DNA from 4 places in the Fodinibacter luteus genome. Region 2 is predicted to be linked to each of the others. Evidence: riboswitches for the same ligand, from Rfam matches in the RefSeq annotation. Region 2 holds a riboswitch; each other region holds the start of a gene.
What was found. A riboswitch is a leader RNA that binds a small molecule or an ion and turns the genes downstream of it on or off. The one in region 2 is predicted to bind S-adenosylmethionine.
Positions count from the first base shown of each region.

Region 1 (5,371 bases), on a different contig from region 2:
TCGGCGCGGCCCGCTCGAGGAGCAGCGGCCACAGCACGACGTCCTCTCCGGTGTGGTGCATCTCGAGACCGTCCAGGCAGAGGCGCAGGTGGTCGGCGACGACCTTGGCGCGGCGGGTGTCACCCTCGGGCGTCGTGCGGATGTGATCGGCGGCGGCGCCGGCCTCCCGCCGGAAGGCGCGGTGGACGACGACCATCTCGTGCACGTCAGGTCGCTGGTCGGTGCGGGCGGTGGTGGTCATGAGAGCTCCTCGTGTGCTGGGTTGGTCCGGTGTCACCAGCCTCGCCACGGATGCCGTGCCACCCCACCCACAGCGCCTCCACACCGGCCCCACGCTCGGGCCCCATCTGCCCCATTCGCGCCGCCCCGCCGACAGCCAGCATCCGAGACAGCCCCCGGTGTCCATCCACAGGCTTGCCGCAGGCGGCAGCCACCCGGGGATAGGTTGCCGATGTGCCTGACGACGACATCCACGACCGCTTCCACCAGCTCCTCGAAGAGGAGTCGAACCGGGGTCTGGGCGACATCCCGCTGCGTGCCACAGCCGCCCTCTCACCGTTCAGCCTGGCGCAGATGCAGGGCGCGACGAACCTCCTCCACAAGGCCATGCGGGCGCTCGAGCACGGCGACGAGGCTCGGGCGCGCCGGTTCGTCGAGCGGGCCGTCGCGCTGCCCTACGACGAGCACGAGCGGGTCCACCCAGCCGCGATGATGGCGCACCAGGAGATGTTCCTCGCCGTCACCGACGCGCTCGAGGACGGCGAGGACGACTGGCTCGGCGCCATCGCCGACACGTTCGCGTCGGCTCCGGAGCACGCCAGGTACTGCCTGCGCGATGTCCTCCTGGCGGTGCTGCAGGACTACGACCTCTCCGACGACGAACAACGACGCGTGCGCCGGCTCATCAGGGAGGTTCCGGAGCGGGCCGAGCTGCACGACCTCGACCTCCCGCCCGAGGAGATGGCGACGGCCGTCCTCGACGTCCTCGAGGGCGTCATCCACTTCGCCGACGCCTACGAGGAGGCGATCAGAGTCGACGACGACGAGGAGTGAACGGAGCCGAGGGGAGGTCACGACTCGCTCCGACATCAGGGTGCGGGCTCGGTCAGGCGTTCAGCGGCGCCGCTGGCAGCCTCCGCGAGCGAGGCCGCGACGCGCGCCCCCTCCTTCGGCGACAGGCCGAGCAGGTCGTGCGACACCTGGACGTGGATGCTGCGGGTGGCGGTGGCCGAGCCCTTCGTCGACGAGATCGGGATGCCGGCCCGCACCCACAGGAAGGTCGCCTCGCCACCACGTGAGTAGCCGGTGTGCACCTCGGGCCCGCCCGCGTCCGCGGACCCCTCCAGCATGGGGTGGAGCGCCTCGACCGGGCCTCTCAGCTCGTGCAGGCGCAGGGCGAGCATCCGTCGCCCCTCGTCGTCGGTGGTGTGCCAGTCGCAGCCGAGCGGCCCCGGCGTGGCGGCGAGCTCTTCCGCGCGAAGCGCCTTGACGGCCCGCGGATCGACGTCCGCGCACGACAGCCGTGCCGGCGTCGGCGTCGGCGCCATCGCGTCGGTGACCGTCCTCGTGACCATGTCGGATGTCGTGCGGTTCACCAGTCCGGATGCCGTGCGGCCCACCAGATCGGATGCCGTGCGGCTCACCACCTCGATCACCCCGCTCGTGACCATCCACCACAGGGCGGCCAGCCCGAGCAGGGCGAAGACCTGTCGAACGACGGCCGCTCGCCGCCGGCCGCGCGTTGACCGCGCGGGACGGCCGCGGTTCGACTGCCGCCCGGGCCTGGCCGCAGGTGCCCGCCCGGCCCGTCGCGGCCTTGCGAGCCTCGTCGACCGTTGGGCCCGAGCCAGATCGGCCCCGATGGCCGCGAGGAGAGCGGGATCCGTCGTCGTGGAGGGGAACTCCGTCATCACGAGCGTGGAGAGCCGATCGAGCACGTCATCGTCCACCACGCGCGTGCGCGCCTCGAGCCAGCCGACCAGTCGACCTACCGGCACCACCCAGATCCCACGGATCTGCTGCGGTTCGCCGAAGTGCGCCGAGCGGCTGCCGGCGAGGCAGAGCACGGGAGTGACCGGCATCCCGAGGCGTGTGGCCATCTCCCGGCCCATCGCATGCACCTTGGCCACCTCGGAGTGCTTGGCCTCGTGGCTGCGGTGGCCCGCGGTGTCCCACCGGTGCTGGTAGAGAACGCCGTTCCACTCGGTGACGTTGCCGCCCCAGTTCTTGGCGTCGACGAGGATGACACCCGCCGGTCCGACGACCACGTGGTCGAGGTTGGACTCGGCCAGCCCCGGGCGGAGCAGCCGGTCGTGCAGGACGACCCAGGGCTCAGGCAGCGCCGAGAGCGCCTGGGCGACCCGACGCTCACCTTCCGCGCCGGCCGCCCACGCGGCCGAGGCGGCATCCCCGCTGGCACGCAGGTGCTCGGCCCTGCGCTGCGCACTGCCCCCGGACTCCCCCACCGATCCCCCTGTCGTTCGACGCCATGCTGGCATCGAACGGCGCCCCACCGCAGGCAAACCGGAGACGTTGCCAAGGCGTGCCGGCCTGATCCGGCGCCGCTGTCGGCCCCGTGTCCTAGAGTGGTGCACGGCTCACGAGAGGCAGCGACAAGCCCTGGCTTGCTGTCCGGCAACCTCCCCGCCGAGGTGCCCCAGGTGACGAGCCGGTCGTCAGACAACAGCGGATCCGGGGTCGTCCCGGGTCCGACGGACCCGGAAGGAACCACCATGCCCACGAACCCGTACCCCCGCGTCGAGATCGGCCACGGACTCGTCGCCGACCTGCTCACCGAGCTCTCGGATGCCGACCTCCTCGCCTACCTGCGCTGGTCCGACTGGCAGTGGCTGCACTCCGACCAGTCGGGGTTCACGCGGTGGGGCTTCTCGAAGCTGTGCTCCTCGGCCCGCCGGGAGTGGGTCGGCCGCAGCCACGACGCGAGCGCGCTGCCCCACCGGTGAGCCGGCGCGGTCGCCGGCAGTCGGAGGCCGGCGTGGCAGTTGACCAGATCTCACGGAAAACGCGCCTCATCCTCGAATGGCGATCCAAGCGTCATGCCTCTCGTCCCACGGCGGGCGCACCGCCGGATGGACCAGGGCGTGCCACGTCAGAGACCGCCCTTCGATTCGAATCGCCCGCGCCTGGCGGTAGGTCTTCTCGGTGAGTACGCCCTCCGGATGCCCCGTCATCTGTTGCACCACGCGCGCCGCCGCGTTGCCGAGCGTCACGAGTATCTCCGCCCCCGAGGCCAGGATCTGTTCACGAATCCGCCCGTGGTGCAACGCGGCCCGTCGCACGATGTCGCCCTCTGACGGATGTGGCTGCATGTCAACTTTCGGCAGCCCCAGGGTGTCAATCAGGCTGGCGTAGACGCCATCTCCGGTCACCCGTTTGGCGACTCCGGTACTCAGCATCGACGTCGGCAGGCAGTCCGTCACGAAGTAGTCCATCGGGTCCACACCAAGGGGCTTGAGCCACCGCTCGTGCAGCGCTCGGCCTGATGTGCCGTTCATCATCGACGGCCTGACGCGGCCCCACGAGGGGTCGAAGTGCTCCGATCGCCACCTCTCCACGAAATGGTCCATCCCCAAGCCGTCCCAGAACGGGTAGGGCTCATTGTCGACGGGCAGGGCTGCAATTCGCCTTCCGAGCGGCGGTGGGGGCGTCCACTCGACGTGGAGGGCGGACGGATAGGCACCGAGCACGAAGGCTCGCACTCGACGCAGTGGAACCCCGAGTGCGAGTTCGTTGACCGGTGCTCCGAATGGGAAGGTGCCCATTGCGCCTCCTGCACTTGGGAGTGTGGTTGCGGCACAACCTAGCTGCGGAGCCGGCCTCAAGGCCGACCGTCATGAAAGCCCGAGCCGCTTGGCCACTTCGTGCCCGCCCATCTCGGCAATGACGTCGGGGGGTCCCACGACCACGAGCTTGTCCGTGGCCCGTGACAGCCCGACGTACAACCGCTCTCGAGACCGTTCACGCGGCATCCGCTCGTTGACGCAGAGCACCACCACCCGGCGCTCCAAACCCTTGCACCCGAGGACGTGACCGTAGAACACGCAGTCCTTGTCCCAGAAGGTCCGCCAGTAGCCCTCCTGCCCCTCCGACTCCTGCAGAGCCACCTGCTCAGGGTGCCGTGCACCCGTCGTCAGCAACGCGACGTCCTCGGGCCGCCATCCCTCCTCCAGAAGCGGGTCGATCTGGTCGTCGGCGACGTCGAGGGCGTCCTCGGCCGACGCCTCGACGTAGGTCACCTCAGGTCCGTCACCACCGCCGGCATACATCCGCATCGGTGCGAGCGGCGCGAAGGAAGTCAGGATCTGGCGCGTGTTGCGGAGGCATGTATCGAGCACGAGCGGGACAAGCGGCACCGGCGGCCGGCCGAATCGGGCGAACACCCGCTGGTTCTCGTCGCTGTAGACGTAGACCCCTCCGTGGTCCTCGTCGTGCAGGCACCGCATGATCGGCGTCCACCACCCGTCGGCGAAGTCCTGCGCCTCGTCGACGACGACGGCGTCGAACCGCTTGCCGTGGGGAAGGTCACCGACGCGCTCGGTCATCTCCGCGGGCAGCCGGTTCTCCCAGAAGTCGGTGTCGTCGCGCCCGCCGAACTCGCTGACGCCCAAATAGGCCGCGAGCTCCTCGAACGTCCCGACGAACGCCGGCCGGTGCTTCCGGTCAACGGTGCCCATGTAGCGCTTGAACCAGCTGGCGAGCCCCACTGAGTAGCAGAGCAGTGCGACCCGCTGGGCCGGCATTCCGTGCCTGCCGCGGGTCAGCTCCTTGGCCTGGGTGAGGGCCAGAACGGTCTTGCCACTGCCCGCCCCACCGCGGACCTCGACACGGTTCATGAGTCGGGTGACGCCGAGGATCGTGGCCTGCTCGATGGTCAGCCGGTCGGCCCGCGCCTCACGCTCGTCGGATTCGGCGAGCATGGTGCGCTGCGGGAGGTTGCGGCCCTTGAGGATCTCGACGATGAGCTCGCAGTCGTCGTGGGTGGGCACGCGGTGCCCGCCCTCCTGGCGTGCGGCGACGTCCCACAACCGCCCAGCTAGGTCGGCCTGGTCGCCGCACCCGCTGATCATCCAGCGCGGGCAGTCCGGCGTCTCGAAGTCGTCGGACAGGTGCGTGTAGGGCGCCGCGATGGCATGACCGAACCGCACCCGGGTGCGGCTCGAGCCCTTCCATCGAGGGTCGCGCTCCATGTAGGCGCGCAAGGCGTACTTGCCGTCCCGCCCCTGGTCCACCGGGTGCACGACGCGCCGGCCCTTGCCAGAGCCGACCACCCATTCACCGTCCTCCACGCGGAGGTCGCCGCCCTTGACCTCCACCACGACCACGCCGACATCGGGCATGAGGACGATGACGT
Region 1 covers NZ_BAABGM010000009.1:38,791-44,161, forward strand. The annotation lists gene ABD899_RS07035 (hemerythrin domain-containing protein) at 1-241, opposite strand, end outside; gene ABD899_RS07040 (hypothetical protein) at 454-1,053, shown strand; gene ABD899_RS07045 (nuclease-related domain-containing protein) at 1,089-2,465, opposite strand; SAM riboswitch class IV at 2,596-2,692, shown strand; gene ABD899_RS07050 (hypothetical protein) at 2,733-2,963, shown strand; gene ABD899_RS07055 (hypothetical protein) at 3,030-3,719, opposite strand; gene ABD899_RS07060 (nuclease-related domain-containing DEAD/DEAH box helicase) at 3,852-5,371, opposite strand, start outside.
Region 1: linked by a shared signal. The riboswitch ahead of ABD899_RS07050 (hypothetical protein) and the one ahead of ABD899_RS05785 (aminotransferase class V-fold PLP-dependent enzyme) in region 2 are both predicted to bind S-adenosylmethionine.

Region 2 (5,371 bases):
GACGAGCGCCCCCGCCTTGCCGATCCGCCCACCGCGACGCAGGTACTCCAGGGTGTCGACGTAGAAGACGACGGTCGCTCCGGCGCACGTCGCACGCACGGCCTCCGCGACCTCACGGGCCGTCGCGCCCCCGGCGGCCAGCCGTGCGCCCGCGAGCACGGCGTACCCCATCGCCATCCCGAGGGCCCGGGAGTCGACGACGGTGACCGGCAGCGGTGACTGCGCCGCGGCGAGCTCGGCCCCCCCGATGGTGCTCGACATCTCGGCCGAGATGTGGACCGACACGACGGCATCCGCACCTCCCGCCGCGGCCGCCTCGTAGGCGGACAGGAACGCCGCGGGCGCGGGCCGCGACGTCGACACCGGGATGAACGAGCGCAGCGCCGCGGCGACCCCGGCGGCGTCGATGTCGACGCCCTCGGCGTGCTCGCGGCCACCGACGACGACGTGCAGCGGGACGACCCGCACGTCGAGGCCGGCGAGGAGGTCGGCCGGCAGGTACGCCGTGGAGTCGGTGACGAGGGCGGTGCTCACCCGAGCAGGCTAGTGGTCCGGCCGGCCCGCCGAGCTCGCGCGCTCCGCCGGCTCACGCCCGTCACGCGGCTCACGCCGGCCACGCGGCTCACGCCCGTCCGGCGGCTCACGGCCACCGCCGGCTCACGGCCACCGCCGGCTCACGGCCACCGCCGGCTTGCCTGCGGCCTCAGGCGTTCTGGCGAGCCGCGAGCTTCGCGGCCCGCTCCTCGCGCTTCTCGACGAACCGGGTCGCCTCGGCGTCGAGCGCCCCGACGGCGTCGGAGAGCCGGTCGCGCGCGGCCTCCCCCTCGGCGTCGAGCCCCTCGAGCTCCCACACCCCCCACTGCCGCAGGAGCGGCTGGACGATGTCGTCGTGGTGGATGCGCAGGTCGTAGATCCCGGCCATCGCCATCTGCACGGCCTTGCGCCCGAACCCGGGGATGATCGCGCCCGGCATCTGGAAGTCGACGACCTCGTCGGTGATCGCCCGCATCGTCTGGCTCGGCGTGAGCTCGAGCGCCGCCTGGACGATGTTGCGGTAGAAGATCATGTGGAGGTTCTCGTCCTTGGCGACGCGGGTCAGCATCTTCTCGGCGATCGGCTCGTCGGTGTACCGCCCGGTGTTGCGGTGCGAGACCCGGGTCGCGAGCTCCTGGAACGACACGTACGCGCAGACGTTGAGCAGCGGCTTGTCGCCCGAGTCGTAGCCGGTCTGCATCGTGTCCATCCGCGCCTGCTCGAGCTCGTCGGGGTCGACCCCGCGGGTCACGAGGAGGTAGTCGCGGATGCAGAACGCGTGCCGGCCCTCCTCGGCCGTCCACCGGTTGACCCACTCGCCCCACGCGCTGTCGCGGCCGAAGGCCCGCTCGATCTCGCGGTGGTAGCTCGGCAGGTTGTCCTCGGTGAGCAGGTTGACCTCGAGGGCGGTGCGGGCGATCGGGCTGAGCTGGGACTGCTCGACCGACCAGGGCTCGCCGCCGAGCTCCTTGAAGTCCCGGCCGAGCGACCACGGCACGTACTCGTGCGGCATCCAGTCCTGCGCGGCCTTGAGGTGCCGGTCGAGATTCTCCTCGGCGACCGGCTCGAGGGCGCCGAGCAGCGCGGTGGTGTCGAGATCGGCCATGGGTCCTCCTCGGTGGGGGACGTGACGGCGGTCATGTCCTCGGGACCTCAGCCTGCACCCTCGCGCGCCCCGGGACCACCCGTCCGCGCGGACTTTCCCGGATGCCGTTCGCTCGCCGCGCGCTCACCAGGGCAGCGGTGCGCCCGCCTCCCGCGGGTCGTCGACGGGGACCCAGCCGTGCTCGGGCGTGTGCTCGTACACGGTGCCCGGCCCCTCGTCGGCGAGCACCGCGACGGCGGCGAGCAGTCGGTCGACGTGCTCGTCGGTCGTCGCGAGGCCGGCGCTGACCCGCACCGCGGTGTCGTGCTCGTCCGAGCCCTCGCCGAGGAGGGTGTCGACGAGGATGTGCGCGCAGAACTTGCCGGCGCGCACCCCGATGCCGTGCTCGGCCGACAGCGACGCGGCGACGAGGTGGCTGTCGAGTCCGTCGACGGTGAACGTGACCACCGGGCCGCGCTCGGTGTCGTCGCCGAAGAGCGAGTAGGTGCTCACCCCGTCGATCGCACGCAGCCCGTCGAGGAGGCGCCCCGTGAGCCGGGACTCGTGCTGCTCGATGGCGGCACGGTGCTCGCGGATCGTCGCGCACGCGGCGGCGAGGGCGACCGCGCCGAGCACGTTCGGGCTGCCGGCCTCGTGCCGGGCCGCACCGGTCGTCCACCGCGTCGTGCGCTCGGTGACCTGGACCGTGGCTCCCCCGCCGGCGAGGTAGGGCGGCGCGGCATCGAGCCAGTCCCGGCGCCCGGCGAGCACGCCGGTGCCGAACGGGGCGTGCACCTTGTGCCCGGAGAAGGCGACCCAGTCGACCCCGAGCGCGTCGACGTCGATGGGGCGGTGGGCCGCGGACTGCGCCGCGTCGAGCAGCACGCGGGCTCCGTGGCGGCGCGCGATCGCGGCCAGCCGCTCGACCGGCCACAGCTCCCCGGTGACGTTGCTCGCGGCGGTGAGCACGACGAGGGCGTGGTGCGGGCGGCGCGCGGTGCCGGGCGGCAGCTCGCGCAGCGCGGCGTCCAGGAGCAGCTCGGCGTCGCGGGTGCTGCCCGGGACGGGGAGGCGCACCGTGTCCCGGTGGCGCCACGGCAGGAGGGTCGCGTGGTGCTCGGACGCGAAGACGATGACGGTGGTGTCCCGCGGCAGTGCCCGGGCGAGCAGGTTGACCGAGTCGGTCGTGCCGCGGGTGAACACGACGACGTCGTCCTCGCGCGCGCCGACGAAGCGGGCCACCTCGTCGCGGGCCGCCTCGTAGTGGGCGCTCGTCACCCGCGACAGCCAGCCGGTGCCGCGGTGCACGCTGGAGTAGGTGCGCGTCGCGGTGCCGACGGCGCGGGCGACCCGCTCGAGGGCCGGGGTCGACGCGGCGTGGTCGAGGTTGGCGTAGTCGACCCAGTCACCGGACAGGGTCGGCACGAGGTCGGGGCGCACGACCGACGGCAGGTCGCGGCTCCCGGCGCCGTGGTGACGACCAGCGGATGCCGTGGCACCGGCATCCGTGGACGACCCGGCCGGGCGGGTGGTGGCCGGGAGCGCGTCGTCGGGGACGGCCCGCAGCCGGGGACGGCGGTGGAACGAGGGGGGCGTGCTGCTGGCGATCGACACGGTAGGGGTCTCCCGGGGCTGGAGGACCTCGGGGGCGATCCCGGGATCCCGCGCTTGCCGACGACCAGTGGGGTCGCCGACCAGGTCGTCACCCGGAGCACCCCACCGCGGAAGGAGGGTTGCTGGCCAGCGAGCCGGGGCTTGTCACTGGCACTCATGACCTACGGGAGCAAGCGTAGGAGCGCGACCCGCGGCACGGCATCCCCGGTCCATGACCCGAGACGTGCGGTCGCCGGGCCGCCGCGCCGCAGATCGGCCGGGAAACCGGGCGACCCCGAACACCCCTCCAGAGATCCTTGCACCGCGAAAGGAATTCCTCCACGCGGGCAAGCAAGTCTCCCGAGGTACCCCGTCAGGCCGGGACGACGTTGACGAGCTTGGGCGCGCGGACGATGACCGTGCGGATGCCGTCCGGCACCGCCGCGCGGACCTTCTCGCTCGCGAGGGCGAGCTCGCGCAGGGCGTCCTCGGTGATGTCCGAGGGCACCTCGAGCCGGTCGCGGACCTTGCCGCGCACCTGGACGACGCACGTCACCGTGTCGTCGACGAGCAGGGCGGGGTCGGCGACCGGGAACGCCTCGTGGACGAGCGACTCGGTGTGCCCGAGCCGGGACCACAGCTCCTCGGCGATGTGCGGTGCGAGGGGCGCGACCATGAGCACGATCTGCTCGGCGGCCGCGCGCGGGACACCACCCTCGAGCTTGGTGAGGGCGTTGTTGAGCTCGGTGAGCCGGGCGATGGCGGTGTTGAACCCGAGCCCCGCGTAGTCGGTGCGCACCGCGTCGATCGTGCGGTGGAGCACCCGGGTCGTCACGTCGTCGAGCGGCGCGTCGACGACGACGACCTCACCGCTCTCCTCGTCGACCACGTTGCGCCACAACCGCTGGAGGAAGCGCTGCGAACCGACCACGGCGCGGGTGTCCCAGGGCTTGCTCTGCTCGAGCGGCCCGAGCCCCATCTCGTAGAGCCGGAAGGTGTCGGCACCGAACGCCGCGTACATCTCGTCGGGGCTGACCATGTTCTTCAGCGACTTGCCGATCTTGCCGAACTCGCGCGTCACCGGCTCCCCGTGCCAGGTGAAGACCGGGTGGCCGTCGGCGCCCACGCCCTCCTCGACCTCACGGGCCTCGACGTACTGACCCCGGCTGTCGGTGAACGCCGGCGCCTGGATGTAGCCCTGGCTGAAGTACGTCCGGAACGGCTCGTCGCTGCTCAGGTGGCCGAGGTCGTGCAGCACCTTGTGCCAGAAGCGCGCGTAGAGCAGGTGGAGCACGGCGTGCTCGACGCCGCCGACGTAGAGGTCCACCCCGCCGGGGTCCCGGGTGCCGGGGGCGGCGCCCGCCACGGGCTCCTCGCGCGGGCCCATCCAGTAGGCCTCGTTCTCGGGGTCGACGAGCACGGCGTCGTTGGCCGGGTCGAGGTAGCGCAGGTAGTACCAGCACGACCCGGCCCAGTTCGGCATCGTGTTCGTCTCGCGGCGGAACCGGCGGGTGCCGCGACCGTCGCCGAGGTCGAGCTCGACGTCGACCCACTCCTGGACCCGCGACAGCGGCGGCTCGGGCTCGCTGCTCGCGTCCTCGGGGTCGTAGGTGCGCGGGCTGTAGTCGGGGACGTCCGGCAGCTCGACGGGCAGCATGGCGTCGGGGACGGCATGGGCGACCCCGTCCTCGTCGAAGACGACCGGGAACGGCTCGCCCCAGTAGCGCTGGCGGCTGAACAGCCAGTCGCGCAGCTTGTACGTGATCGTCGCCTCGCCGAGCCCCTTGTCGACGAGGTATGCCGTGATCCGTTCCTTCGCGTCGGCGACGCCGAGCCCGTCGAGGCTCAGCTCGTCGTTGCTCGAGTTGATCGCCGGCCCCTCGCCGGTGAACGCGGTGTCCTCGTCGTGGCCGGGCGTCGGCTGCACGGTGCGGACGATCGGCAGGTCGAAGGCCCTGGCGAAGTCCCAGTCGCGCTCGTCCTGGCCGGGCACGGCCATGATCGCACCGGTGCCGTAGCCCATGAGGACGTAGTCGGCGACGAAGACCGGGATGCGCGTGCCGGTGACCGGGTTCGTCGCCCAGCCCCCGGTGAACACGCCGGTCTTGTCCTTGCCCTCGCTCTGCCGCTCGACGTCGCTCTTGCGCGAGGCGGCCCGCC
Region 2 covers NZ_BAABGM010000007.1:171,852-177,222, reverse strand. The annotation lists gene ABD899_RS05795 (DegV family protein) at 1-534, opposite strand, end outside; gene ABD899_RS05790 (acyl-ACP desaturase) at 704-1,639, opposite strand; gene ABD899_RS05785 (aminotransferase class V-fold PLP-dependent enzyme) at 1,763-3,232, opposite strand; SAM riboswitch class IV at 3,278-3,394, opposite strand; gene leuS (leucine--tRNA ligase) at 3,585-5,371, opposite strand, start outside.

Region 3 (5,371 bases), on a different contig from region 2:
CGACAAGCTCATCGACGACAAGGTGCTCGCCATCGCAGCCCTTCTCGAGCTCGGCCTGCTCGTCCAGCTCGTCGTCGGGCTCATCGGGCTCGGGGAGATCGAGAACTCCACGGAGCGGGCGACGTTCGCCGCCTACCTCGTCTCGCTGCCGGTCATCCCCGTCGGCACCGCGCTGCTCACGATCAAGGAGAAGTCGCGCTGGGCGATGGGCTCGCTCGCCGTCGGCGCGTTCGCCGTCGCCGTCATGGCCGCCCGCCTCCAGCAGATCTGGAACACCTATGCCTGACTCCACCCGTCGGGCCCTCGGTGGCCCCGGTGTCGTGCTCGTCGTCGTCTACGGAGTGCTCGCGCTCGCCGCGACGGGACGGTCCGTCCTGCAGATCACGACCGGGTTCGACACCGCGCCGCTCGCCTACACGCTGTCGGCGCTCGCGGCCGCCGTCTACCTCCTCGCGACGTGGTGCCTGGCCCGCGGCGGACGCTGGGTCCGCGTGGGCATCGTCGCGTGCGCCGTCGAGCTCGTCGGCGTCCTCGTCGTCGGCGCGGTGTCCTACCTCGTGCCCGACGCGTTCCCCGACAAGACCGTGTGGTCGCACTTCGGGCAGGGGTACGGCTTCGTCCCGCTCGTGCTCCCCGTGCTCGGCCTGTGGTGGTTCCGCCGGGTCGAGCGCTCGGCGGCCGAGCTCGAGGTGGATGCCGTGCCGCCGGCCACCGCGGGAAACGGCCTCGGCGCCGGGCCGGGGGACCCGGCGAACCCGCCGGCGGGAACCCCCGCCGGCTGACCGGCATCCGCGCTGCTCCCCGCGCGACGAGTGCGGCCGTGGCTGCCGGAGCCGCCACGTCCGCCCTCACGGCGAGGTGGTCGTCGTGGCCGGAGGTCAGCTCTCGATGGGAGCCGGGTCGACCGGCTCGAGGAGCAGCACCGGGATGAGCCGGTCCGTCCTGGTCTGGTACTGCGCGTAGGGCGGGTACGCCGCGACGCACCGCTCCCACCAGGCCGCCCGCTCGTCGCCGGTCAGCTCGCGGGCGACCGCCGACCACGACCGCGTCCCGTCCTGCACGGTGACCTGCGGGTTCGCCCGCAGGTTCGCGTACCACTGGGGGTGCTGCGGTGCGCCACCCTTGCTCGCCACCGCCGCGTAGACGCCGTCGTGCTCGACGCGCATCAACGGCACCTTGCGCACCGCGCCGGTGCGTGCACCGCGCATCGTCAGCATGACGACCGGGCGGTTCATGATGTGCACCGAGCGGGTGTCACCGGTCGCCTCGATGGTCTCCACCTGGCGGCGGACCCACTCGGTCGGGCTCGGGAGGTACTCCGTGGTCTCGCGGTCGTCGCTCATGGCGAGGTCAACTCACTTGTCGCTCGAGGTCTTCCACAGGTTGATGCCGGCGTCGACCGCGTGCTTGTCGATCTTCGCGAGCTCCTCGGCGGTGAACTCGAGGTGGCCCACCGCGTCGAGGCTGTTGTCGAGCTGCTCGACCGACGAGGCGCCGATGAGCACCGACGTCACCCTGGGGTCGCGCAGCGCCCAGGCGAGGGCCATCTGCGCGAGCGACTGGCCGCGGGCCCGCGCCATCCGGTCGAGCGCCCGCACGTGCCTCAGCGCCTCGTCGGTGAGCAGCTCAGGGTCGAGCGACTTCCCCTGCGCGGCACGCGACCCCTCGGGGATCCCCTTGAGGTACTTGTTCGTCAGCATGCCCTGGGCGAGGGGGGAGAACGCGATGCACCCGACGCCCTCGACCCCGAGCACGTCGAGCAGGTCCTCCTCGACCCAGCGGTTGAGCATCGAGTACGACGGCTGGTGGATGAGCAGGGGGGTGCCCATCGCGCGCAGGATCTCGACGGCCTCGCGCGTGCGCTCGCCGGAGTACGACGAGATGCCGACGTAGAGCGCCTTGCCGGCGCGCACGAGCGAGTCGAGCGCACCCATCGTCTCCTCGAGCGGGGTCGTCTCGTCGAACCGGTGGCTGTAGAAGATGTCGACGTAGTCCAGGCCCATCCGCTGGAGGGACTGGTCGCACGAGGCGACGACGTACTTGCGCGACCCGCCACCCTGACCGTAGGGCCCCGGCCACATGTCGTACCCCGCCTTGGAGCTGATGACGAGCTCGTCGCGGTAGGGGCGGAAGTCCCGAGCGAAGATCGTGCCGAAGTTGCGCTCGGCCGAGCCGTAGGGCGGGCCGTAGTTGTTCGCGAGGTCGAAGTGGGTCACCCCGCGGTCGAACGCCCGGCGCAGCGTCGCCTGCTGGCGCTCGAGGGGGACGTCGTCGCCGAAGTTGTGCCACAGGCCCAGGGAGACGGCGGGCAGGTCCAGACCCGAGCGCCCGACCCGGCGGTACGGCATCCCGGCCTCGTAGCGTGCGGGGGCGGCCTGGTACTCGTCAGCGTGGAAGGTCATGCCCCCATCCTGCCCCGCCCCGTCCGGCCCCCACCCTCCGACCTCGTGCGAGTTGCCCGCGGTTCTCCGGTGGATGAGCTGTCAGAACCGCACACAAGTCGCACGGAGTCGGCAGGTGGGGGGACCGGGAGGTGAGACGAACGGGGAGCCGGGGTGACCGGCATCCGCCGGGGACGTATATTCGGCTCAGGTCATGAGCGCCAGCGCCAAGCCCCGGCTCGCTGGCCGGCAACCCTCCAACCGCGGTGGGGTGCCCCGGGTGAGGACCTGGCGTGCGGCACCCGCCGCGCGCAAGCGCGGGCCCTGCTCACGGTGGTCCCGCAGTGCCACGTACGTCGTGCGCCGGGCGGTCGCCCCGGCGCACCCGACCCAGGGAGACCTGCCATGACCGACCCCTCGCAGTGGGGCTTCGAGACCGCCCAGATCCACGCCGGCCAGGTGCCCGACAGCGCCACCGGCGCCCGGGCCCTACCCATCTACCAGACGACGTCCTACGTCTTCAACGACACCGCCCACGCGGCGAACCTGTTCGCGCTCAGGGAGTTCGGGAACATCTACACCCGGATCATGAACCCCACCCAGGATGCCGTGGAGCAGCGGATCGCGGCCCTCGAGGGCGGCGTCGGCGCGCTCCTCGTCGCGTCGGGGCAGGCCGCGACGACGATCGGGCTGCTGAACGTCGCCGAGGCCGGAGACCACGTCGTCTCGAGCGCCGCGCTCTACGGCGGCACCGTCAACCTGCTCAAGTACACCTTCCGCAAGCTCGGCGTCGACGTCACCTTCGTCGAGGACCAGGACGACCTCGACGAGTGGCGCGCCGCCGTGCGGCCGAACACCAAGGCGTTCTTCGCCGAGACGATCGCCAACCCCAAGGCCATCGTGCTCGACATCGCCGGGGTCGCGGGCGTGGCCCACGAGGTCGGGGTGCCGCTCGTCGTCGACAACACGATCGCGACGCCCTACCTCATCCGCCCGCTCGAGCACGGCGCCGACGTCGTCATCCACTCGGCGACGAAGTACCTCGGGGGGCACGGCACGTCGATCGCCGGCGTCATCGTCGACGGCGGCACCTTCGACTTCGGTCGCGACCCCGAGCGGTTCCCCAACTACAACACCCCGGAGGAGAGCTACCACGGGCTCGTCTTCGCCCGTGACCTCGGCGTCGGCGGCGCCCTCGGCGCCAACCTCGCGTACATCCTCAAGGCACGCGTGCAGCTGCTGCGCGACATCGGCGCGGCCATCTCGCCGTTCAACGCGTTCCTCATCGCCCAGGGCGTCGAGACGCTCAGCCTGCGCGTCGAGCGGCACGTCGAGAACGCCCGGAAGGTCGCGGAGTACCTCGAGGCGCACCCGCAGGTCGAGTCGGTGCGCTGGGCCTCCCTCGACTCGAGCCCGAGCAAGGCGCTCGCCGACCGGTACGCCCCGAAGGGCGCCGGCGCGGTGCTCGCGTTCGAGATCGCGGGCGGGCTCGAGGCGGGTCAGCGCTTCGTCGAGGGCCTCAGCCTGCACAGCCACGTCGCGAACATCGGCGACGTGCGCTCGCTCGCCATCCACCCGGCATCCACGACGCACAGCCAGGGCGGCGACGAGGACCGGTTCGCGGCCGGTGTCACGCCGGGCCTCGTGCGGCTCGCGGTCGGCCTCGAGTCGATCCAGGACATCCTCGCCGACCTCGACGCGGGCTTCGCCGCAGCGCAGGATGGCCCGGCAGCCGCCGGCGGCGACCTCGGGGCCGAGCAGCCGGCCGACCTGGCCGGGGCCACGGTCGGCTGAGGCCGCGGTTGTCCCGGGGGTGCGGGGACCGACGTCCTCGCGCCCCCGGGACCGCCTCGTCGGCACGGACGAGACCGGATGCCGGGCGCTCAGGGTGTCGCGGGCTCGCCGGTGACCATGGCCTGTGGACAACTCGGCGAGGCGGTCGGCGGGTGCTTCTAGCGTGGGAGGCATGACGACGGTCCGGGTCGACGCCACGGAGGTGGCCGAGCTGGGGGTTGCCCTCGCGGAGACGGGTGCCGACCTCCTGCTCATGGGCGACCCGGCGGCGGATCGCTGGGCCCTCGGCCCCGGCGACACGGGGCCCGCGGTCGAGGAGCTGCTCGGCGGGTGGCGGCGGGTCCGGCTGGCGCTGGGGTCGGCGCTGTGCGACCTCGGCGAGGCCGCCGTCGGTGCGGGGGCGCTCTACGTCGACACCGACGCCGGGGTGTCCCGGTCGCTCGGCGGTGGGTCGTGGTGACCCGACTTCCCCCGCTCCCGGGTGACCCCGGGGCCGTCCGGCTCCTCGCCGACCGGCTCGCGACGACCGGCGGAAGGCTCTCGGCGCTCGCTGCCGTGCTCGGCCGGTTGCGCGACGGTGCCACGTGGGACGGTCCGGCCGGCGAGGCCTTCGGGGCCCGGCTGCGCGAGCTGCCCCCGGTGCTGGATGCCGTGTCCGCGCGCCTCGGCGGCGCGGCATCCCCGCTGCGTGCGCTCGCCGCGGCCATGGAGCAGGCCCAGGCCGTCGTCTCGACGGCGGTGCGCGACGACGACGACGCGCAGCACGCGTACGCGGCGCTCGAGGACCGCGCGTACGCGCTCGTGTGCGCGGGCTCGTCGGAGGACTCGCCGGACGTCCTCGTCGTGCGCCACCTCCAGCGCGAGCAGGTCGAGCAGCAGGCCGCCGCCCGCGCTCGGCACGCCGCGGCGGCCGAGGGCTTCCGGGAGGCTGACCGCCGGTGCGCCCTCGCGCTGCGGGCGCTCGCGGTCGACGATGTCGCCGACTCCCTCGCGTACCGCGTCGTCGCCGGGGCGAGCCGCGCGGCCCACGACGTCGCGACCCTCGGCGCGGTGGGCGTGGCCGTGCCCGAGCTGCGTCCGGTCGCCGCCGTGGCCGATGCGGCGGCGGTGGCAGCCGACACCACGCTGCTCGTCGCCTATGGCGAGGGCTCCTGGTCGGACCTCTCCGCGGGCGCGGGACTCGCCGCGACCGGGGT
Region 3 covers NZ_BAABGM010000013.1:253,525-258,895, reverse strand. The annotation lists gene ABD899_RS10885 (hypothetical protein) at 1-286, shown strand, start outside; gene ABD899_RS10880 (hypothetical protein) at 279-782, shown strand; gene ABD899_RS10875 (nitroreductase family deazaflavin-dependent oxidoreductase) at 879-1,343, opposite strand; gene mgrA (L-glyceraldehyde 3-phosphate reductase) at 1,356-2,402, opposite strand; SAM riboswitch class IV at 2,592-2,705, shown strand; gene ABD899_RS10865 (bifunctional o-acetylhomoserine/o-acetylserine sulfhydrylase) at 2,787-4,175, shown strand; gene ABD899_RS10860 (hypothetical protein) at 4,348-4,635, shown strand; gene ABD899_RS10855 (hypothetical protein) at 4,632-5,371, shown strand, end outside.
Region 3: linked by a shared signal. The riboswitch ahead of ABD899_RS10865 (bifunctional o-acetylhomoserine/o-acetylserine sulfhydrylase) and the one ahead of ABD899_RS05785 (aminotransferase class V-fold PLP-dependent enzyme) in region 2 are both predicted to bind S-adenosylmethionine.

Region 4 (5,371 bases), on a different contig from region 2:
CCGACGTGCGGGGCGCCGGGGTCTCGGCACCGTCGACTGACGCCGCGACGGAGGCGGCCTGTCGGGTCGTCGCGGCCTTGGCGGTGCGGGTCGAGCCGGTGGCCGGCGCGTCGTCGGCGACCGCGGTGGATGCCGTCCGCGTCGCCCTCGTCCCCGCGGCCTTCGCCCTGGGTGCGGCCTTCGCCGTCGCCTTCGTCGCCGGGGAGGCCGTCTTCGCGGTGGACTTCGTCGCCCCCGCCTCGGACGTCGTCGCGGGGGCCGTCTTGGCCGCGGACTTCGTCGTCGAGGCCGTCGTCCTGGCCGCGGGCTTCGCGGCCGTGCTCTTGGAGGCAGCCTTCGCGGGCGCGGCGGTGGCCTTCGTCGCCGTCGCCTTCGCGGGCTTGGACGTCGTGGCACTGGCGGCCCGGCTCGTCGCCGACGCCTTCTTCGTCGTGCGTGTCGTGGCGGCGGCGACGCGGGTCGGGCCGGCCTCCATGGCGACGTGGATGCCCTGCTCGCCGAGGGCACGCAGGACGACGCGGCCCCGCTTGGGCCTCACGTCGGCCGCGCGCATGGCCTCCGCGACCTGCTCCCCCGTCACCGACCCGTTCGCCGTCCCGGTGCGGACGAGGGACTGCAGGGCTTGGTGGGAGAACTCAGGGGGAAGCGCGCTCGGCTCCGAGGAACTGGTGGACACAGGCGACACCGACTACCTTTCGTCGCGGATGGCCGGGCTCCGGTGCGCGCGAGGCAGGCTCCGGGTGCGGCGGGGAGGGTCCTGGGCGACACCGTGTCGTCCGGCCGGTCGTGCTGGGGCCGGTGTCGCGACCAGGTGCGCTCAGCCATTATAAAACGGCGGGCCGGAATCCGGCACATCACCCGGACGGGTGGGTCGTCGCTCAGCCCTTGACGGCCAGGACCGCGCAGGGCGCGTCGAGCAGGATGCGCTGGGCGTTGGACCCGAGGATGAGCTTGCCGACCGGGGTTCTGCGGCGCAGGCCGATGACGATGAGGTCGGCATCGGTCTCGTTGGCGACGGCGATGAGGTCCTCGGCGGGTTCGTTGCCCCGAACGAGCTGGCGGACCTCGAGCTCGAGCCCGTCCCCGGTCAGCTCGTCGGTGACCCGCTGCAGCTCGGCCTCGGCGGCCTGGCTCGACTCGTCGTCGTAGTCACGACCACCCCGGTTGGAGTTGATGACGACGAGGCGCGACCGGCGCGTCCTCGCTTCCTCCACCGCTCGGGTGAGGGCGGCCCGCCCCTCCTTGGTGGGAACGAACCCGACGACGATGGTCACGATCTCCTCCTGGGGCGACTGACGGTGTCTCCGAGGGCGACGTTACCGCAGACGCACCACTCAGCCCGCGCGCAGGGCGTCCGTGATCACCGTGCCGACCTGACCGGTCTCGACGAGGAAGCCGTCGTGACCGTGGCGCGACTCGATGACGGACAGCCTCGTGCCCTCGCGGGCCGCGGCGATCTCGCGGGACAGGCGCAGCGGGTAGAGCCGGTCGGTCGTCACACCGGCCACGTGGAGCTCGCCACGGTAGGACGCCAGCGCACCGGCGACGCCGCCTCGTCCGCGGCCGATGTCGTGGCTGTTCATGGCCTCGGTGAGGACCACGTAGCTGTTCGGGTCGAAGCGCCGCGACAGCTTGGTCGCATGGTGGTCGAGGTAGCTCTCGACGTCGTAGCGACCGCCGCCCCCGAGCGGGTCCTCGCCGTCGCGCGGCTCGCGTCCGAAACGCGAGGCGAGCTCGGCCTCGTGGCGGTACGTCGTGTGGGCGATGCGTCGCGCGATCCCCATTCCCGTGACGGGCCACTCCGGCGAGCCGTAGTAGTCGCCCGCCCGGTAGGCCGGGTCGGTGCGGATCGCCAGGAGCTGCGGCAGGCACCACGCGACCTGGTCGGCGGTCGCATAGGCCGTCGACGCGAGGACGAGGGTGCGTTCGACACGGTGCGGATGACCGGTGGCCCACTCGAGGGCGCGCATGCCACCCATCGAGCCGCCGAGGACTCCGTGCCACCGCTCGATGCCGAGCGCGTCGGTGAGGGCCACCTCGGCCGCGACCTGGTCACGGATCGTGATGAAGGGGAACCGGCCACCCCACGGCCGACCGGAGGGGTCGAGGGATGCCGGGCCGGTCGTGCCCTGGCAGCCGCCGAGCACGTTGCTGGCCACGACGAACAGGTGGTCCGTGTCGAGGGGGGCGCCCGGCCCGATGAGCCCCGGCCACCAGCCGGGCGAGGCGTGGCCCGGACCCGCCTCACCGACGACGTGGCTGTCACCGGTGAGCGCGTGCTCGACGAGGACCGCGTTGTCGCGGGACGGCGACAGGGTGCCCCACGTCTCGTAGGCGACGACGACGTCGGGGAGGACCCCGCCGCGCTCGAGGTGCAGGTCGCCGATCGCCGCGAACCGTCGGTCACCCTCAGGGTCCCCGGGGCGCCAGACCGCCGCGGTGGACCGCGTGGGGGTGGCCGTCATGACAGGTGCTCCTCGGACATCGCGCTTGCCGCACCGGGGTGGGTGCAACCGGGTCATCACCCGGGGCACCCCACCGCGAGGAGGGTTGCCGCCCAGCAAACCGGGGTTTGGCACTGGGACTCATGACCGGCATCCATGGTAACCACGCGCGCGTCCCGGGCGTTCCCCGTCCCGAGGGCCGGTCAACCGCTTGCTCACCCCGCCCAGCCGAGCGCACCGGGTTCTCGCGGGGGTCGGGACCGGACGGGCAGGCGCACCCCGCCCTCGATGAGCTGCTCGAGCAGGACGGCCAGCCGGTAGTCGGGCCGCAGGCGCAGGGCCCGCTCGACCGCTGCCCGGGCCAGGGCCCCGTCGCCCTGCGCCCAGGCCACGTGGGCGGCCACGGTGCACACCGCGGCGGCCTCGTCCGGGCACTCGTCGGGCACCGAACGGCACACCGCGAGCAGGCGTTGGCCGAGGTCCGCGTGCATCACGGCGAGGACGGCCCGTCGCGTGGCGTCACCGTCGGTGGAGCCGGCGACCTCGGCGGCCCCCGGGGGAGCGTGGAAGCCCATCCCGCCCCACGCCGGCAGGGAGGAGCGCAGCAGCTGGACGACGTCGGCATCGAGCCGTTCGACCGGCAGGACGCCGGGGGCCAGCCAGGCGATGAGACCGTCGCGCCACGCGACGTCGTGCAGGCCGAGGGCGAGGTCGGCGACGACGACGGGGTCGGCACGTGGCCCCACCGCGTCGGTGCGGGCGCGCAACGCGCCGGGACCACTGGCCCCTGCTCGGCGCCACTCCCCCGAAGGGTCGCGAAGGACGACGCGCCACGCCGCCACCGCACGGCGGCGGCGGCGACGGGCCGACACCTCCGATCGAGCCAGAACGGCGTCGGCGACACCGGCACACGACGGCAGGTCGGGCTCGACGACGCGGTCGACGGCCGCACGCGACGGCAGCGGCGAGCGCCCCATCGCGACGAGCTCGGCGATCCCGGGGACGTCGGCGGGCTCGGGCAGGGGCACGCCCTCGGGCGGGCAGCACGGGTCGGAGCAGATGGCCGAGTAGCGCCGGCCGTCGCGGACGACGGCCACGTCGAGGACCTCGACGCCGGCGCGCTCGAGCTGCTCGACGAGGGCCGTGCCGAGCGGCAGGCTCGCGTCGGGGACGTCCTCGAACCCGACGACGAGAACCGAGGTCGCGCCGTCGCGGACCACCGGGCCGACGAGCGTGGCGGCGACCGCCTCGGCGTGCTCGTCGGGCGGGAGGTCGGCGCGGGCGACGAGCCCGACCCGGCGTCCCCGCATCGAGACGGCCACGACGCTGTCGTGGGGCTGGTAGCCGAGCTGGTACGGAAGGACCGCGACGACGTCGCCGGGTCCGCGGAGCGTGATGTCTGCTGTCATGCGGACACGCTCCCGGGTACCCGGCCCCTACGGAACGACGACCCGGGAGCTGTGGATCGACGACGCCGCCCCGGTCACCTGTGGACGACCGGGGCGGCAGCGGCGCGGCGTGGTGCCGCGCCGGTCAGCCGACGACGTTCCCGCGCACCGTCTGCGCGCTCGCGGGCGACGTGCCGTTGGGCGTGGGCGTCGGTCCGTGGCCGCTCGGGGGGGTGGACGACGCACCGTTGGCCGACGACGCCCCGAAGGCCGAGGACGCGCCGGGCGGCGTGGTGGCCGGGCCGGTGGGCCGGACCCCGGCACGCTCCCACTCGAGGAACGCCTCGGTCTCCTCGACGAACCGGGTCGCGAGCCAGCCCATGACGACGGCGTCGTCGGCGAGGCCGACGAGCCCCAGGACGTCGGGGAGGAGGTCGATCGGCGAGACGATGTAGCCCGTCGCGGCCAGCATCAGCGCGAGCCGGCCCTTCGTGATGCCGGGGTACGCGCCGCTCAATGTCGCGCGCACGAGCCGGGGCATGGCCCCAGCGCGCTCACCGAGCGTCGGGCCACCCGGTCGGGCCGCGAGACGCACCGCCTTCACGACGGCGGCGACCGCCGCGAACTTCTTCACCGATGCCATGCGTCCTCCTGTGGCGAGAGTTGGCCGCTCGTGGGCCATTGTGCTCAACGAACGACGGGTGTCGGGCGATTCCCGTTCCACGCGCGGCCCGGACCACATTCCGCCGGCCCAGCCGGCCGGCCGGCGGCCCACCGACCACGGTTGCCCACGAGGGCAGGCCGTCAGGCGGTCGTGGATGCAGCGTCCGCCTCGATGGCCGTCGCGCCGGCGCGTGCCACCGGTGGGAACTGCCGCTTGGCGTTCGCGGCGAAGCGTCGGAGCATGTATGCGTCCAGCCCAGCACCGATGGCCCCGCCGATGAACGGCACGAGCCGGCCCAGGCGGGCGAAGGTGTGCGTGCCGACCTGGGCGAGCAGGCGGAAGCCGATGCCCTTCTGGACGACCATGAGCGCCGGGCCGGGCAGCCGCTGCACGGCGAGGTTGGACAGGGTCCCACCCGGGACGGCGACGTTGGCCTTGCGCAGCAGGTCGTCGGCGTCGGCGCCGACGAGGGTGAGCAGGACAGCGGTGCGGATGTGCTCGGACGAGAGGTCGTACCCGCGCACGCGGGCCACCGACGCCGTCATCCGCGTCGCGAGGAGGTAGAAGCCGAGCAGGTTGACGGGCAGGGCCACGGGCATGGTGAAGAAGCCGCCGAGGCTCGTGACGAAGCCCGCCGCCCCGCCCTTGACGACGTGGCTGCGCACGAGGGCGTCGACCGCCGCCTCGGCGTCGCCGTGGGTGCGCAGCGCCTCGTCGGCGACGTGGTCCGCGGAGTCGAACCAGCCCTTGCCGTCGAGCCCGAGGTCCAGGATGTTCTGGACGAGCCGGGTCGACTCGCGCCCGAGGACGCCTTCGTCGGCCGTGCCGTCCTGGGCCTGCTCGAGCGCTGTCTTCACGTCCTTGACCGCCGCGCT
Region 4 covers NZ_BAABGM010000013.1:240,105-245,475, forward strand. The annotation lists gene ABD899_RS10805 (RNA polymerase sigma factor) at 1-676, opposite strand, end outside; gene ABD899_RS10810 (universal stress protein) at 879-1,274, opposite strand; gene metX (homoserine O-acetyltransferase MetX) at 1,335-2,465, opposite strand; SAM riboswitch class IV at 2,482-2,593, opposite strand; gene ABD899_RS10820 (DUF4192 domain-containing protein) at 2,660-3,853, opposite strand; gene ABD899_RS10825 (YkvA family protein) at 3,978-4,475, opposite strand; gene ABD899_RS10830 (EcsC family protein) at 4,637-5,371, opposite strand, start outside.
Region 4: linked by a shared signal. The riboswitch ahead of metX (homoserine O-acetyltransferase MetX) and the one ahead of ABD899_RS05785 (aminotransferase class V-fold PLP-dependent enzyme) in region 2 are both predicted to bind S-adenosylmethionine.